4 regions of the Alteromonas sp. AWJ4_199 genome follow, and region 4 is predicted to be linked to each of the others. Evidence: predicted binding sites of a transcription regulator. Region 4 holds the regulator's gene; each other region holds the start of a gene.

Evidence for each region. Region 4 encodes LexA, which represses DNA repair genes until DNA is damaged. Its sites were predicted from a motif close to TACTGTATNNNNATACAGTA; they were not measured.
Region 1: the regulator LexA is predicted to act here: its motif matches at 1,576-1,595, upstream of dinB (DNA polymerase IV).
Region 2: the regulator LexA is predicted to act here: its motif matches at 2,468-2,487, upstream of ACXAER_RS11490 (YebG family protein).
Region 3: the regulator LexA is predicted to act here: its motif matches at 2,996-3,015, upstream of ACXAER_RS09915 (recombinase RecA).

Annotation. Positions count from the first base shown of each region.
Region 1 is NZ_JBSWUR010000001.1:2,976,254-2,980,632, forward strand. It holds gene nqrF (NADH:ubiquinone reductase (Na(+)-transporting) subunit F) at 1-15, shown strand, start outside; gene ACXAER_RS13020 (FAD:protein FMN transferase) at 151-1,176, shown strand; gene nqrM ((Na+)-NQR maturation NqrM) at 1,186-1,419, shown strand; gene dinB (DNA polymerase IV) at 1,628-2,701, shown strand; gene ACXAER_RS13035 (DUF1653 domain-containing protein) at 2,918-3,166, shown strand; gene ACXAER_RS13040 (MBL fold metallo-hydrolase) at 3,230-4,120, shown strand; gene ACXAER_RS13045 (ABC transporter substrate-binding protein) at 4,164-4,379, opposite strand, start outside.
Region 2 is NZ_JBSWUR010000001.1:2,621,159-2,625,537, reverse strand. It holds gene ACXAER_RS11510 (efflux RND transporter permease subunit) at 1-708, opposite strand, end outside; gene rplI (50S ribosomal protein L9) at 1,167-1,619, opposite strand; gene rpsR (30S ribosomal protein S18) at 1,646-1,873, opposite strand; gene rpsF (30S ribosomal protein S6) at 1,885-2,286, opposite strand; gene ACXAER_RS11490 (YebG family protein) at 2,533-2,820, shown strand; gene ACXAER_RS11485 (ABC transporter ATP-binding protein) at 3,043-3,867, shown strand; gene ACXAER_RS11480 (ABC transporter permease) at 3,867-4,379, shown strand, end outside.
Region 3 is NZ_JBSWUR010000001.1:2,266,038-2,270,416, reverse strand. It holds gene ACXAER_RS09925 (error-prone DNA polymerase) at 1-722, opposite strand, end outside; gene ACXAER_RS09920 (Y-family DNA polymerase) at 758-2,254, opposite strand; gene ACXAER_RS09915 (recombinase RecA) at 2,257-2,982, opposite strand; gene ACXAER_RS09910 (hypothetical protein) at 3,230-3,742, opposite strand; gene ACXAER_RS09905 (DUF885 domain-containing protein) at 3,745-4,379, opposite strand, start outside.
Region 4 is NZ_JBSWUR010000001.1:2,387,583-2,391,961, reverse strand. It holds gene coxB (cytochrome c oxidase subunit II) at 1-815, opposite strand, end outside; gene lexA (transcriptional repressor LexA) at 1,396-2,022, opposite strand; gene ACXAER_RS10450 (hypothetical protein) at 2,135-4,379, opposite strand, start outside.

The DNA.
Region 1 (4,379 bases), 590 kb from region 4:
GACTTCGGTGGCTAAGGGGTTGATTTAAAAGCTACTCGCTTAAAAACTCAAGCATATTAAAAGGGGCGTAAGCCCCTTTTTCATTGAAGCAAAACGCATAATGCACATAATAGCGATTGAGTAATGTGCATATTAGCTAAGGACAACATCGTGATTCGATTTGCTATTCGAATTTTCCTCGCCTTTGTTGCGGTAGGTATTCTACTTCTCGCAAGCTGTAGCGACGAAAAAACGCCTGTAGTACACCTGCAAGGGCAGACAATGGGCACAACCTACAATGTTAAGTACCTCGTAGCGGAGACACCGGTAGAAGGCTTACAAGCTGAAATAGATGCCCGTCTTGTTGACGTTAACAAGATGATGTCTACTTACGACCCAACGTCAGAACTATCAAGGTTCAATCAATATCGCTACACCGATAATTTTGCTGTGTCGCCCGATACTCTAACGGTGGTAAACGAGGCTTTACGCTTGGCAAATCTTAGTGGCGGCGTACTTGATGTGACCGTTGGTCCGCTGGTTAACCTATGGGGTTTTGGCCCTACTAAGCGTCCTGAAAAAGTGCCAAGCCAAGCCGACATCGACGACATTCGCGAATATGTGGGTTATAAAAAGCTATCAACTACGCCAACAGGCTTAAAGAAAAGTCATCCCATGCTGTATGTCGACCTATCAACTATTGCTAAAGGCTTTGGCGTTGATGAAGTGGCGGAGATCCTTGAAAACCACAACATTGAAAACTACCTTGTAGAAATAGGTGGTGAAATGCGTGTGAAAGGTGAACGAGGCGACGGCAGTGAGTGGCTGATTGCCATTGAAAAGCCAGTTACCACTGAACGTGCTGTTCAAAAAGTGGTGTCTATTGGTACTAACGCAGTGGCAACATCCGGTGATTATCGCAACTATTATGAAGAAGACGGTGTTCGTTATTCGCACCTAATCGACCCCACAACGGGAAAACCAATTTCCCACAACTTGGTGTCGGTTACTGTTGTTCACCCATCATCTATGACGTCAGATGGCTTGGCTACGGCGTTCAATGTGATGGGGTGGGAGCAAGCAATAGCGGTTTCAGAGCAAGAGCAACTCGCAGTATTCCTCATTCGTCGCACAGAAGACGGATTTGAAGAGTATGCGTCGCCAGAATTTGATAAACTGGTCACAGTTCATAATTAGGGGGTAGCAATGTCTACATTCATTCTTGCTTTTGGTTTCTTTCTAACAATGGTACTGGCTATGGCCGTAGGTTACCTTTTTCAGAAAAAATCAATCTCTGGAAGCTGTGGTGGCTTAGGCGCACTAGGTATTGAGAAAGCCTGTGACTGTCCAGAACCTTGCGACCGTAAAAAGTCGCGCATGGAAAAAGAAGAAGCCCGCCAGAAAAAGTTAAACGAGTGGAAACAAAATCAAATTTTGTAATGCTTAGCCTCTCGTTGGCTTAATATTTAAAAGCGCTGTTAGAGTAAATCGACAGCGCTTTTTTGTTTTTTATCACAGCCTTCAAATATAAGTGCGAGCCATTACTTCGATTTAGAAGCCATGATTAGATAGTGTAATTCAGCACTATCAATAATATACTGTCTTTTTGTACAGTTTTGCGTTTGACGCTATGTAGCAAGGGTAGGTAATGCGAAAAATTATCCACGTTGACATGGATTGTTTTTACGCCGCAGTTGAAATGCGCGACAACCCAGCCTTGCGCGATATTCCTATTGCGATAGGTGGCAGTGCCGACCGTCGTGGCGTTATCTCTACCTGTAACTATCCCGCTCGCAAATTTGGTGTACGCTCAGCCATGGCTACAGCGTATGCCCTGAAACTATGCCCAAATCTCACTTTAGTAAAAGGGCGCATGGAGGTGTACGCTGCCGAGTCGCAAAAAATACGTAAGATTTTTGCTGACTATACCGACTTAATTGAGCCTCTATCATTAGACGAAGCTTACCTAGATGTTACCAACAGTGAGTTTTGTGGTGGCAGTGCTACATTAATAGCTGAAGAGATACGTGCTCGTATACAAAACGAACTAGGTCTTACCGCTTCAGCAGGAGTGGCGCCCTGTAAGTTTGTGGCAAAAGTAGCCAGTGATGAAAACAAGCCGGACGGCATTTGCGTTATCACTCCCGACAAACTCGATGAGTTTGTGCGCGACATGCCGCTAAAGAAAATCCCAGGCGTTGGCAAAGTGACTATGCAAAAGCTGCAGCGCATGGGCTTAAATACGTGCAACGATGTTCGTGAGTATCCTTTTGAGCGCATTCAAAAAGAGCTTGGAAAATTCGGCAGTGTATTGTGGGAGCGTGCTCATGGGATTGATGAGCGTGAGCTATCCGTATCTCGTGAACGCAAGTCTATCGGCGTAGAACGCACGTTAAACGAAGATATACACACGTTCGATCAGTGCCTCGACTTTTTGCCGCACCTGTTTGAGAAGCTTCAGGAACGAATTGAAAATCATAAGAAGCGAACGGGCAAGCCTGTACGTATTCGCACCCAGGGAGTAAAGCTTAAGTTTAATGATTTCCAGCTAACCACGGTTGAACATCGCTGCGCAACTCTCAACGAAGCGTATTTTCGCACATTGATGCAGGAAGCTTTTGAACGGGCAACAGGGCGAGGTATCCGTCTTGTGGGTGTGCACATAGGGCTTGCGGCCGACCAATCGACTCAGCAATTGGTTTTGCCTTTTGAACAGATTTAGCTAAAGGTATCATGCATTTTTTAATGCTCGTGCGCTGCGGCCGCAATATAGTCGCTTGTTATACTTAGTGCGGTGAAGTTGTGGGGCATACCGCTGATGCTATCTTGCGTTGCGAAAGCACAGATTAGTGGTTTGGCAGCCAAGGCATTTTATATGCGGCACTCAAACAAAGCAGCCAACTGCTGCTATTTTATTACTCTTTTAATGAAGAACATTATGAACTCAAATCAACTCAAAACCCCCGGTCGTTATAAACACTACAAAGGCAATTTATACGATGTATACGAGGTGGCCACCCATTCGGAAGATGAAAGCAAGTTAGTGGTATATCGGCCGTGTTATGGTGAAAGGGCGTTGTGGGTTCGTCCCCTTGAGATGTTTGTAGAGTCAGTGGATAAAGACGGAGAGACACTCCCTCGTTTTGCTTATGTGGGTGATATTCCTGATGATGAAAAAATGATCTAATTGTGAAATTAGGTCATAGTGTAAGAGGTCTTATCTAAACAGACTTCTTACAAGGAAATAATAATGAAAACTGCCCCTCGTTTTAGTGCACCTATAATGGCTGCACTCATTGCTGCTAGCCCTCTATTCTATTCAACAATTAACCCTGCAAATGCACAAGATAGATTTGCCGATGTCGAAGTGAAAGCGACGGAAATTAAGGGCTCTGTGCACATGCTTACAGGAGCTGGCGGAAATATCGGCGTATCAGCTGGGGAAGACGGCGTTTTGATCATTGACGATCAATTTGCGCCACTTGCTGAAAAAATAGCGGCGCAGCTTGGCGAACTAGGCAGCGATAAACCCAAATATGTAATAAACACCCATTATCACGGTGACCACACTGGCTCTAATGCATTTTTCCACAGCCACAAAGGCGCTACCATTCTGGCCCATGAAAATGTACGTGTTCGGCTAGCTAACGATGAAAAAGTAAAACCCGAAGCCCTGCCAACTATCACTTATGAAGACGGGATTAAAATTTACTTTAATGGTGAAACCCTTCACGTAATGCATTTAGCCGTCGGCCACACCGATGGCGATAGCGTAGTGTGGTTTGAGCAACCCAACGTCATGCACACGGGTGATTTGTTCTTCAATGGTCGCTTTCCCTATATTGACCAAGGTGCAGGTGGCAATGTGGAAGGCTACATGGATTCGGTAGAGCAGTTGCTAGCGAAAATAGATGACGAGACAGTTATTATTCCGGGCCACGGCGAAATCAGCAACAAGCAAGAATACACCGCATTTTTAGCTATGATCAGCGAAACCTTTAACTATGTTAAGAAACTCAAGCAAGACGGCAAAACCCTTGATGAGGTGAAAGCGATGGGCTTAGATGAAAAGTGGGCCGACTGGAGCTGGAATTTTATCAATGAAGAGAAGTGGTTAACGACGCTCTACAACGATGCCTAAGCGCGGAATTTTTTAGCTAAAAAGCTATGCGGCTCGAAATATCCTATGGATCGAAGAGCCGCAGTCTAACTGTTTCCATCTCGAATGCTGCTTTGTCTACCTCTCCTGAGCCCATGAAGTCTACGAGAATGTCACTGAGCGGTTGATGAAAGTCCCTACTGGTAGAGCGGTCGAAAAATTGCACTACACCGTCAGCCTTTTCTATATTTGAGCTACCGCGCTGAACTAAGCTAACATCACTTATTTGGGCATCTGGGTG
Region 2 (4,379 bases), 230 kb from region 4:
TTCGAAACGCAGGGTATAGCGTCTTCTGCCCACATCGACAAAGCCGCCTGAAATATCATTCGCACGCCCCAACTCGTTGGCAACTGCCGTTAGGTCAATGCCTAACTGCGCCGCTTTAAACGGGTCGAAAACAATTTGAAACTCCTCAACGCCGCCAACCCCGCTTTCCATACGCGCCCTTGCAACGCCCGGGATAGATTCAAGCTGAGGTTTAATGACATCGGTAAAAAAGGTTACATAGGTATTAATTTCGTTTGGATTGCCCGGAAGGCGCTGAAGAAAAAAGTAGGTCAAAGCGGGGGCGTCTCCCCCACTTCCAGCAAGCATTATGTTAGGGGACAAGGCATCGCGAGGTAGTGGCGGTACGCGATTCATGCGGCTAATCACTTCAATGAGCGTTTTCTGCATGTCCGTATCTAAACCAAACTCTAGATTAATCCACGCATTACCTTGGTTTGCCCATGCATTCATCGACTCAAGGCCAGGGATGCCTTGCAGCACTTCCTCTTGAGGTTCAATGATCTCCGACTCAATTTCTTGGGGCGACGCAGCGCGCCACGAGGTCTGGATGTTAATATTCGGTCTTTCAATGTCAGGAAACAGCTGTACCGGTAAATTAAACAGGCTATATAGACCTAAAAATACCAGCAGTGTTATTCCTATACCTACCCCAGTCGCGTTTTTTATTGCTTGCTTAGTGATGTCCATAATATGGCACTTATGCTTTTTATTGTTTGGTTTACTATAGGTCGCGGGAATGACAGAAAAAGTTTAAAGCCATGACACTAAGAATTTCAGCGATTATTAACATTTTGTTTAAATACCGTTTAAAAAACGTTATTTATCGCAGATGAGTAGACCTCAAAAATACGCCATTTGTCGGCCCTGGACATATTTACTTACACCCATCGTTAATTAGGCGTCGCGACGTCAAGTGAGGGTACGGATATTTTAAACTCGCCCTTCGGGAAGGTCTGGCAAGCTTCACTCTGGGAATTTAAAAAGCAACGGCCATTCCTGCATTCCCACGCTTTGCTAGGAAACTTACCAGGGCCTTCTGGGTGGGCAATCATCTATGCGGATTGGTATTGTTCTTAAATATCGGACAAAAATTTAGAGCAAAAAAAAGCCGCTCTAGGAGCGGCTTTTTTCAAATACGTCAGCGATTACGCTTCAGCAATGATGATCACTTTGATTGAAGTGATAACGTCAGAGTGAAGTTGTAAGTCGATGTCATACTCACCAGTCTCACGAAGAGTACCAGTAGGTAGTTTAACTTCTGCTTTTTGTACTTCAACGCCAGCTGCAGTGATTGCATCAGCGATGTCACGAGTACCAACAGAACCAAACAGTTTACCTTCGTCACCAGCAGGAGCTGCGATTGTAACTTCAGCAAGCTCAGCAATTTTCTCACCGCGTGCGTTAGCAGCAGCTAGTTGCTCAGCAATTTTCGCTTCAAGTTCAGCACGACGTGCTTCGAACTTTTCAACGTTGTCTTTAGTTGCAGGAACCGCTTTACCCTGTGGGAAAAGGAAGTTACGAGCGTAACCAGACTTAACAGTCACTTGGTCGCCCAGGCCGCCAAGGTTGGCGATTTTATCTAGTAGGATGATATTCATCTTAGCTAACCCTTATATTCGCCAAATTACTTGTGTGAATCAGTGTACGGAAGCAACGCAAGGAAACGTGCGCGCTTGATCGCAGAAGACAGCTGACGCTGATATTTTGCGCTTGTACCAGTAATACGGCTAGGGACAATTTTACCGCTCTCAGTGATGTAGTTCTTAAGAGTAGCGATATCTTTGTAATCAATCTCAGTCACACCTTCTGCAGTGAAACGGCAGAACTTACGACGTCTGAAAAAACGAGCCATGGGTGATCTCCTTAAGCGTTGTCTTCAGTGGTTTCAGTTTTCTTTTCCGCGCGATCTTGGCGAGGAGCAGAATCGTCACGACGCTCACGACGAGGCTCTTCTTTCATCATTGGAGAAGGCTCAGTCACAGCAGTCTTAGTGCGCATAACCATATTACGTAGGATCACGTCGTTGAAACGGAAAGCATTTTCCAATTCATCAACAGCTTCTGCAGACGCTTCAGCATTGATTAGTACGTAGTGGGCTTTGTGCAGCTTTTCAATTGGGTAAGCCAGTTGACGACGGCCCCAATCTTCTAAACGATGAATCTGACCACCGTCTTGCTTTAGGATTGTGGTATAACGCTCGATCATACCAGGTACTTGTTCACTCTGATCAGGGTGAACCATAAATACGATTTCGTAATGACGCATTATAGCTCCTTACGGTTGTAGCCTCGACAGTACAGCCGACTGTATGGAGACAAGGAACGAATTGGGATGGCTGTAAGGGCGCGCATTATACGCAGTAGTTACTAATTGCACAAGCATTAATCACCTTTAGAACAATCATTTGCCCTTTCCCCAAACACTACGCTCAGACATTTAACCAAAATACTGTTTATTTATACAGTAAAATACTGTACAGTTTTTGTGTCTTTAATAAACAGGGGACCTACCATGGCCATTACCACACAGTATGTTGTTACGCACAAAGGGGTAGAAAAATTGGTAACTACCGACAAAAAAGAAGCCGATCAGTATGACAAAATGCTCGATGCAGCAGATAACCTTGCTGACTACATTCATGCGAAGGGCATTAAGCTAGACGATAGCGTAGTGGAAGAGCTCACCATCATGCTGTCTAAAAACAAAGATAAAATCAGTAAGATTTTCAAAGGCGCTACCGCAGAAAGCGTATTAGAAGATGAAAGCGCAGAAGTGGTAAAGCTACAAGCTAACGGCTGATAATTTAGGCGCACCTCTCTTTTGCGTCGTTATGATGAGCAATTAATAAGAGCAATTGCCGCTTTAGGCTGATGGCATCTGATAGCATAGCTATACGCAAAAATGTTATTTGATAACATTACCTCAACGCGGCAATGTATTTTCTCTGGTTTTTAACTAGGTGAACAGATGTGTCGCTTTTGCTAATGTGAACATAAGACGTAAATACAGGTCGGGCTTAGCGTGAATACCATTAATAAAAACAATAGCACTCACTCCCAGCGCAACGCAGTGTCAGAAGGGCGCAGCTCAGTGTCTGAAGAGCACAACGCAGTGAATAAAGGGCGCAACACAGCGATTGAAGTTAGCAATTTACAGTTTTCGTACACCAAAGAAAGTCCTCCCATCGTTGACATTAAAGCGTGGCAAGTTTCGCAAGGTGAACACGTTTTTCTTTCAGGGCCTTCGGGTAGCGGAAAGAGCACATTGCTCAATTTGCTGTGTGGAACGTTGGCACCCACCCAAGGTGACATAACTTTGTTATCGCAGCCATTCTCTTCCTTATCAAACCGCCAGCGAGACAAGTTTAGGGCGCGCAATATCGGCGTCGTCTTTCAACAATTTAATCTTATTCCCTACCTTTCTGTGGCACAGAATATTAATGCGGCGGTGTATTTTGCAAGTACAAACGTTAGCAAGGCAGCATCAGACGCAAAGCTTCGTCATTTACTCGACAAGCTACAACTCCCTTCACGGGTACTGCATGCTAAAGCCGATGCCTTGAGTATTGGCCAACAGCAGCGTGTAGCAATAGCCCGAGCACTCATTAATGACCCAGAGTTATTGATTGTCGATGAGCCAACTTCGGCGTTAGATAGCGACGCGCGAGATAGCTTTATGTCGCTGTTAAAAGATGTAGCAGGTGAGAGCACCATGATTTTCGTTAGTCATGATAAAGCCATGGAGAGCTACTTTGACCGTCATTGTAGTATGAGTGAATTGAGCCCAAGTACAAACCATGCAGTGTCTTCACTCGGTGGCATCGAGCAAGTACAGGAGCGTACATAATGCTAAGTACCATTGCTATTGAAAGTTTAAAGCGCAGAAAAGCCACGGCAATTCTCACGCTTCTAAGCATTACTATCAGCATAAGTTTACTTTTGTGCGTGGACATTATTCGAAGCCAAGTGAAAACCAGCTTTACGCGCACAGTGTCCGGCGTCGACCTTATTGTTGGTGCACCGAGCGGTCAGCTTAATCTACTATTGTCGTCAGTGTTTAATATAGGCACCCCCACTAAAGGTATTGAATATAAAAGTATTGCGGCGCTTCAATCTAACAAGCAGGTATCGTGGCTCATTCCACTATCTTTAGGTGATACTCACCGAGGTTTTAGGGTGGTAGGTACGACCAACAGCTTTTTCGACCACTTTAAATACGGGGACATGCAGTCACTACAGCTATCTGATGGAGCGACATTTACTCAGCCACTATCTACGGTAATTGGTGCTGATATAGCCGAATCATTGGGATATAAAGTAGGAGATAAAATTATTATTTCTCACGGCTTAGGCAGTGTT
Region 3 (4,379 bases), 120 kb from region 4:
GCATTGGTATTGGCTATCCATTTCTCAGGGTAAAGCTTCTTAGTTTTTTGTACGGTTCGCAGACTACGTTCTGCGTTACTCAATGCTTCCCGGCCTATTTTATCTACACTGGTATGCTGTTGTGTAGCATGTAAAACATGTTGAAGCGGTAGCCTGTCAGCGTGATGCATGAGTACACCTGTACAGGCAATAACCGGAAAGGAGTAGGCAGACTGTAAATGGTTGTAGTGCGCAAACCTCTGATGATCCTGCCCGTCTAATAGGCGCTGAGCGCCAATATAGGCATCAATACTAGGGTGTTTTTGCAGCCATTCAGCCCAATGCTTGTCGTGGGCTTCTTTGCCGCTTGGTAACCAAATGAATTTGCAATGGCGAATGGTACGCAAGTCCCACTCAGCTAGTTGATATTCACCTTTCTCAGAGCGACGCCTGGCGTTAGTTATAATTCGGCACAGTTCACTGTAGGCTGGTTTGTTCGGGCACAGCAGTACAAAAGATAAAGTGTCATCGAATACAAAGTAACTGCCAACGATAAGCTTAATAGGCAGACCCTGATGCTTAATTTCATCGAAAGCCCGTACGACTCCCGCTACTGAGCACTCATCTGTAATGGCAAGCGCGTCATAGCCAAGAAAAGACGCCGTTGTGACAAGTTCTGCAGGAGAGGAGGCTCCGCAAAGAAAGCTATAATTACTTTGGCAAAAGAGTTCGCTGTATTTCATGGTTTCGCCTTTCCCTCTTCTTTAACCGCATGTGGCTAACAAAAAAGGCCCTGTACCCACCAGCGGCTCTCTTCATCTTTAAATACTAAAAGCCTTACACATTGCTCAGTCTGGGCGATGAAATAATCTCGCTTTGTTGGGTTGTCATGCCACCACTCGCTGTGTAACCGCACGGGGCCAAAGCAAATTTGGGTCGCCTGAGTAAGTGGCTTAGGTGTATCAAAGGTAAAGGTGGGCGTAATGTCACTGCTATAAGCGTAATTATCGGTGCAGCTACCGGCGCTCGATTCAGTCACCGTCATGTATTCAAACTGATGACTGTCAGCAGCGCGAGGTTGAAACGTACTGTTATCGCCTAGCTTTGCATTTAAGCGCCCAATCAATTGTTTCTGTGCAACGTCATTAAATCTATCGCTAAAAAAGTCGCCATTCTGCGAATCTATTTCTTCAAACTGCCGACAGGTAAGCGCAATCGCTGTGGCAGGCTCAGGTAACTCCAAGTTCTCGGTTTTAAGGCTAAACAGTGGTAGCCAACTATGCACCGAAGACTGAGGCATTGCAGAGTGAATATTAATATCCAATACAGGTGCTTCTCTGAAATGAATATGCACGCTTATGCTTGATGTATATAAGTTCCTGGCCCGTAAATAGTGAGACAAATGCTCAAACTGCTGTGTGACAAAAGGTGTTAGGTGCTGCGTGTTTTCAATAGCAAAAGGCAATAAAGTAAAGTTATCAAAATGCTCTAAAGGCCTAAATAGCGTAACGCGGGGAAAAGTTTCTCCTCTGAGCGCAGTAAGGTACATAATGGTGTTATTGTCGAAGCGCCGCCCCAGCTCTTGTACCGGCATGGCCAAGAGTTGCTGTACACGGGTAACACCTACCCTTGCTAAGGCCTCAACGACTTTAGATGACAAAGCAGTAATAGAAAGCGGGCATGTACTTAGCGCTTTTTTTATATCATCTGGCGCATGCATATAGGTATTGTGTTGATGAAGGGCTAATACCCTTGCAGCCTCAATCGTCCATGCACTAGCAAAATGATAGCGAATATCTGCCTCTGCGAGTGCTTGAGTTAGGGTTTTCCACAGCGGCTTATGCCCGCCATAATAATGAATTAGGTTATCTAGCCTTACTGCCAGGCCATTTACGCCATTCGAATGAATGTGGCTGTCTAGTACGATGTCAGAAGCAAGAGGGTACAGCCTATGGGCTAGCTGCGTCAGCATATGCTTTTCGGCTTCTTCACTGAAAGGCAGAATATGCCCGCAGGGGCACAGCGCCGCGGCTTGGGCAAGTCCATGGCCAATTTCAATGCCTTCTTTTTTCGCAATATCATTACACTGCGTAATTTTGTTTGTTTTACTGCAATACACAGCAATAGGTGTATTCGACGGTAATGAAGAAGAACTTCCGTTAGATTCGTCTCTAGGTTCGTTTCCAGGCCCTTTCCTGTGCGCACGTTTAGTTTTAGCCGCTTTTATGTGGCTGTCTAAAGTAAGTTGATAGCAGTAAATATAAGCCCACAACATTATTAGCTCACAGAGTGTAGCGCCTTGTCGGAAAGCGTGTTGTGTGCCATGGCCCATTTAATGGCCTGATTGTCAGGGGTCCACTGATGAGAAATAACAATGTTATCTTTGGGCCACCCATGACGCTGTTTGCGTATATTCACCGACAAGGCGTGGGGTTTGCTAAGTAGCGCAATATCTAAAGTGATGGGCAATGAGCTGTCGTTTTGGCTTGTCGTTTCAGCCTGCAAGCTTGTCTGTAATGCCTGCTGTTGCGGTGGAGTATACAGCAAGCACAGCGCATCATTATGCGTTGCTGCAACTTGTAGGCGCCGTGCTTCTTTTTGATTTACAGCATTACTCCACAGCACCACGCAATGGCAAGCCGTACTTTTTAAGCACTGTTCTGCTGCCCATAATGATTCTTGTTCTGCACCTGTTTTTACTACCAGCACTTGTTGCGCTTTAAGTCCCAGATTTTCTAACCACGGCGACTGTAGTAGCCCGGGAGGGTTAATAAACACCACCAGTTTATGCATGCGGTGCTGGCAAATAACCCGTTTAAATAGTGAAAGCTCACCCACGCCGGTTAGTGAGGCAATACGTACAAGCCCCGTAGAGGCAACGCCACCGTTAAGCGCTTTATCCAGACGCGGAAAACCCAGCGAAAACTTAGCTTCACTTTGCTTTTGATCTCTGGCCCGCCAAATATGCGGATGGTTGTTAAGCACGGATAACGATTTATTCATGGCACTCAAAATAAACTGTATTTTTATACAGTATTATAGTGCAGCAATAACCCTTTTCAAGACAAAAGGTTTTTGACTTGTTGTTTTAAGCGCTAACTTACTGATTAGTTTGGAAAGGTAAAAAGATTAAACTTTTAAAAAAGTAGGAACATGGCTAGGGTCGCTGGCCTTACTACATAGTAAAGCAGACGACCCTGTCATACAGTTAGCACCTTATCGGCGCTAACATGGGGATAAGAACAAGAGGTTACTCTTGTGATGATGGTTCTTTTTGTGATTTTGCTGCGGTACCGCTTACGGTTGCTGTAACGGCTTGGCAAAAAGCAATAAATCCATCTGCGGTATTTTTTGCCCACACCATGCGAACGTTACTAGGTAGAGCCTTTACCACTTCACGAATTTCCTCAAGCGTTACTTCTTCATTCTGCAACGCTTTATTTAAAGACTCTTCAAGAGACATTCCTTTTTCACAACAAGCCATAATAATGCTTGAAAAGTTGCGCATAAGCGGGTGCAGCGCATTGTATTGAGTTTGGTCGATAAGGCGGCTTTTATAGGCACTTTCAATACGCGCAGTAAGGTTTTTTTCCAACGCATCTGTAACAAGAACAAGATTGCGATAAGCATACGTAACTTTGTTACTGGTCTGTTTATTCGAGTGGCGCAACAGCGCCAGCTCTTTTTGCAAATTCTGCGCTCGCAGCACAAAGTAAATTAAAAACAGGATAAGTAATCCAATAACACCAAATGCAACGATCATGTTTATTTTGCCTTTTGTTCTTCTATAAACGTATTGATGTTTTGCTCCAAGATAAACAGTGGAACTGAGCCGTTTTCTAACACGGCGCGGTGGAATTTACGCACATCAAAACGCTCGCCTAATGCTTTCTCTGCTTTCTTGCGAAGGTCTTTAATTTTGATTTCACCAATCTTGTAAGACAAAGCTTGCGCTGGCCAAGAAATATAGCGGTCTATTTCAGTATTTACGTTGTGTTCTGAAAGCGCGGTGTTTTCCATCATATAATCAACCGCTTGTTGACGGCTCCAGCCCATGGTGTGCATACCGGTATCAACAACCAAACGACACGCACGCCACATTTCGTAGCTTAAGCGACCGAAGTTGTCGTACGGCGTTTCATAAATACCTGCTTCAATACCTAAAAACTCAGAGTACAGACCCCAGCCTTCACCAAACGCTGAAATATAGGTGTTACGACGTACCATAGGTAAGTCTTCAAGCTCTGCTGCCAACGATATTTGAAGGTGGTGGCCAGGCACCGCTTCGTGTAATGTCAAAGCAGGCAGCGCATATAAAGGGCGCTTATCAAGGGCGTAAGTATTTACCCAGTAATATCCTGGCTGGTCATCGCGGCTAGGGTGGATGTAACGGCCCGTTG
Region 4 (4,379 bases):
TTTGCTTTACGAACAATCTCTTCTTGTTCGCCCATCCACTTTTCAAACTCGGCGGGTTCTTTAGCAATTACCACAACCGGCATATAGCCGTGGTCTTTTCCACAGAGCTCTGCGCACTGTCCGCGATAAATACCAGGCTCATTCACCTTGGCCCAAGACTCGTTAATAAATCCGGGGTTGGCATCTTTTTTCACGGCAAAGTCAGGAACCCACCAAGAGTGGATAACGTCGTCAGAGGTAATAAGAAAGCGTACTTTTTTCCCAGTAGGAATAACCAAGGGACGGTCAACTTCCAACAGGTAGTTATCTGTTTTCTGAAATTTGTTTTCTATTTGCTCGCGCTGAGTGGCGAGTAAAGAATAAAACTCTACATCGCTATCCATGTACTTGTAGTGCCATTTCCATTGAGAGCCTGTTACTAGCACAGTCATGTCAGGCTCAGACGTGTCTTCCATAGCAATTAGAGTATTCGCTGCGGGTACCGCCATGAAGATAAGAATAAGGAAAGGAATAACGGTCCAAGCAATTTCAACCTTCACGTTTTCGTGAAAATTAGCTGGCTTGGCGCCACGGGACTTTCTATGTAGATACATTGAGGCGAACATCACGCCAAAAACTACAACCGCGATACCTACACAAATGAAGAACATCAGCATATGCAGGTCGTAAACCTGCCCGCTGATGTCGGTGGCACCGCGCCTTAAATTAAGTGAAGAGGCCTCTTCACTGACTTCTTGGGCAAGAAGCAAAGGGGAAAAAAGCAAAAACGGTATTGTCGAACACCATTTTGCGAAAACGGTCGTTAGTTGTTTCACTCAGCACCTCCGTAATAGCAAGACCAAAAACGCTGATTATTTTGCGCGATGCCCTACCAAATGGTTTGCGAACGATTGACCCATCACCTCAACTTGTAAAACAAATTTAGAGTCATTGTTATTATTTTGTTAATCTCTGTATAAGAATTGCGCAATAATGTCGTGCCGTCTAGTCTTTTCTATTAAAAATTTAACGAAGCGGTTAATTTTTAATCATTTCCGTGGCAGCCTTACGTTACATATTGGATGGAAAAAGAAATGAGCATGTATTAAGCGAGAATAAAATCAAACGTACATTTTGAACAACACAAAGGTTCTACTAGCAATCATTTGATTATAAAATCAACAACTAATAGGTTATTAATATTTATTTTCAAACAAACTTTAGAATAATGAATGCATATTCAGTAGTTCATTCACAGGCAAAATACGCGTAATACGCTTTCTGATAGTCATGGTTGGGTTCGCTTTTTAAAGGCGGGCTTAGTCACCCTAACTCCAGAAAACTGGTAGAAATAAAGCAATAAAAGGCATAAAAAAAGCGGCTAGTGCGCCGCTTTTCGTTGAAGGTGTTAAAACCTTACATCCAGTCCGCGTTTCTTATAACGCCTACTGCAATCCCCTCAATAGCAAAAGGTTCGTTGGCTAGGTCTACTCGAATAGGTGCGAATTCTTCGTTTTCGGCATGAAGTAATACTTCACGACCACGTTTTTCTAAACGCTTTACCGTAACATCTTCGTCTACACGTGCCACAACGACCTGGCCATTGTGAACATCGGTGGTGCGATGCACAGCAAGGAGATCGCCATCTAGAATACCGATGTCTTTCATACTCATGCCGTTAACACGCAGTAAAAAGTCTGCTTGAGGTTGAAACAGTGCAGGGTCTACCTTGTAGTGTGATTCTACGTGCTCTTGCGCCAAAATTGGCTCACCCGCCGCCACACGACCAATGAGAGGTAGGCCTTCTTCTTCAGGTACGTCATTTTCGAGAGGAATATTGAGTTTAATACCCCGAGAGGTACCCGGCAGAATTTCTATCACGCCTTTACGCGCCAAGGCTTTCAAATGTTCTTCTGCTGCGTTGGCAGAACGAAAACCAAGTTGACGAGCGATTTCCGCACGCGTAGGCGGCATCCCCGTTTCTTGCATGGTGGTTTTGATAAGTTCTAAAACTTCGGTTTGTCGAGCTGTGAGTGGGCGCATAAAAGACCTGTCTGTTCATACAGTTCCTGTAAGTATATACACCTAAAACTAAATAACAAGCACTTGCCGCGTCTTTTGCTACAAGCAATAGACAGCGACAAGTGTATTACCCTTATTTCACAAGAAGGGCCATGTTCGGATTACCTATTTGAAGCTCTACTTCGCCGGCATTGTTCTTTCGGGTACGCATACCATCGACATGATTAATGCCAATGGAAGGGCTACGCCAAATGACATGTCCATTGATATCTATTTCAGTGACTCGGTAAGCAACGTTGTCATAATATCCATACGATGAGTCATATTCTTCAGCTTGGTAAATGCCAAGTATTGATTGATTAGACGATGTCGTTGGAATAACGGCTATATTTTGAAGATCGAATGTAGGCGTTATGGCGTCTTTAAGTACTAAGGCGTCATTTGTTACGTCATAAATATTTATTCTATTGTAGTTTCTATCTAAGCATGCAAACTCAGAGGCGTCGTCGCCATCAGCATTAATTCTTATCAATTGACTACAAGAAACATCTAGTTCATTCAGTCCGACAAACTCGCCATCTTGCATTGTATAGAGCTTTAATGATTCATAGCCACTAACAGCAAAAAAGTGTTCGCCATTATTGGTGAGCTCAGCGACAGCATCAATTGAAAACTCATTGATGACAGAGTCAATGAGCACTTGGTTCTCAATATCGAATGCTTTGAGTCGATTGTTTTCAACAATGACCGCATCAACAAAATTATCGTCATTCACGTCTACAGCTTCGATGAGTGAGACTTGGCTGTTTTGATTTTGGCTCAGCGACCACTGAATTGAATTATCTGACAACTTAACTACGTTGAATGATGTATTGCTATTCAAAGCTCCTGTGAATAATTCACCCAGGCCATCATTATTATAGTCAGTAACAACGGGTCTGCTATAGTCAAAAACATCGTCGCCGAGTTCGTCGCTAAGGGTAATCTCATTCTCCATGTTAACTGACAGCATCTGAATTGATGTGTAGTAGTTAGTTGTCTCACTCACAAAGACAGCTCTTTCATCATTATCACCAAAAGGGGCCCAGCCGGCAGCAAAGTAATTAGAAGAGTGTGCTTCCGTTCGTATATCTGATAATACGTAGTCACCCTCAGCATCTTGCAGTGCAACCTGAATTTCGCTGTCGCCGGTCCAGATTATTTCGTTTCGGCTATCGTTATTCAGGTCGCCGATTAAAAGCGACATACCGCTATACGCATTGTGAATAACACTCCACTGTTCCGAAATTTGACCACCTTCAAGCGCGAAAGCTTTCACCTCTCCCCACTGGCACTCAGAAATTACAAGCATTCCCTCATTGGTCTGGTCATCTTTGCTATAGCTCAAATCGCAGATATCATTATGTTCAGCTGTCGCCAAACTACTTTTCGACACCGCAGAGTAGACTGAAATATTCTCCCAACGGTCGGCACCAATGATTTCATCGACACCGTCGCTGTTCATGTCACCGACAGCGACGTAAGCGTCGCTAAACCCATTGCCATAAAGCCATTGATTGGCGCCGCTATTAATATCGAATACGTAGCCATTGTTAGTCACCAACTCGATAGACGCGTCGTCGTCTACATTACCAAAAGAAATGGTTGATACACCATCGACATCGAACTGCTGCAACTTTTCACCAGTTGTCACATTATGAATGGAGATAGACGTCGCACCGTAATAATAATCGCCGTGAAGGTATGCAATTTCTTCTATACCGTCGCTATCAATATCGTAAAGCCATCCTGACGTTATTTTATCCTCTGCTACAAATACCGTTTCCGCGTTGTCTTTCCGGTCTTTTATAACCGATAAACCTTGTTCAGTAAGGATATAGATTTCATCATTACTATCGCCGTCAGCATCTTGTGTATAAACGCCCTTAATTTCTCCTCTTGTAGGTAACTTGTAAGGGTACACATAGGTATTTTCTAGTTTATTTCCGTTTAACAAGAAGGCGCCCACATTCCGGTGATTGACCGATATGAGTTCATTCACGCCCTTGGTTGAGGCAATCGCAAAACCTCTATTGTAAATCGGTGTTATTGAAGTTGTGCGGGCAAACGCCGGTGCTTTATCTGCATAAGCAGTTATTTCTACGGTTTGCAGGCTCTCATCGCCATCCAGACTCGCAAAGCTAAAAATATAGGTTTGCGCATTAAACAGTTGACTGTTGGGCACCTGCCACGTTAGTAAGCCGTCGTCGTTTAAGGTAACTCCTGTAGGTGCAGCGACAAGCTGGCCTGCAACATCACTATTAATTTGATCGGGGTCAGTCATACTTACCGTGAACTCCACGTAACCACCAGCAGTTACCGATTCAGGCATATTGGAG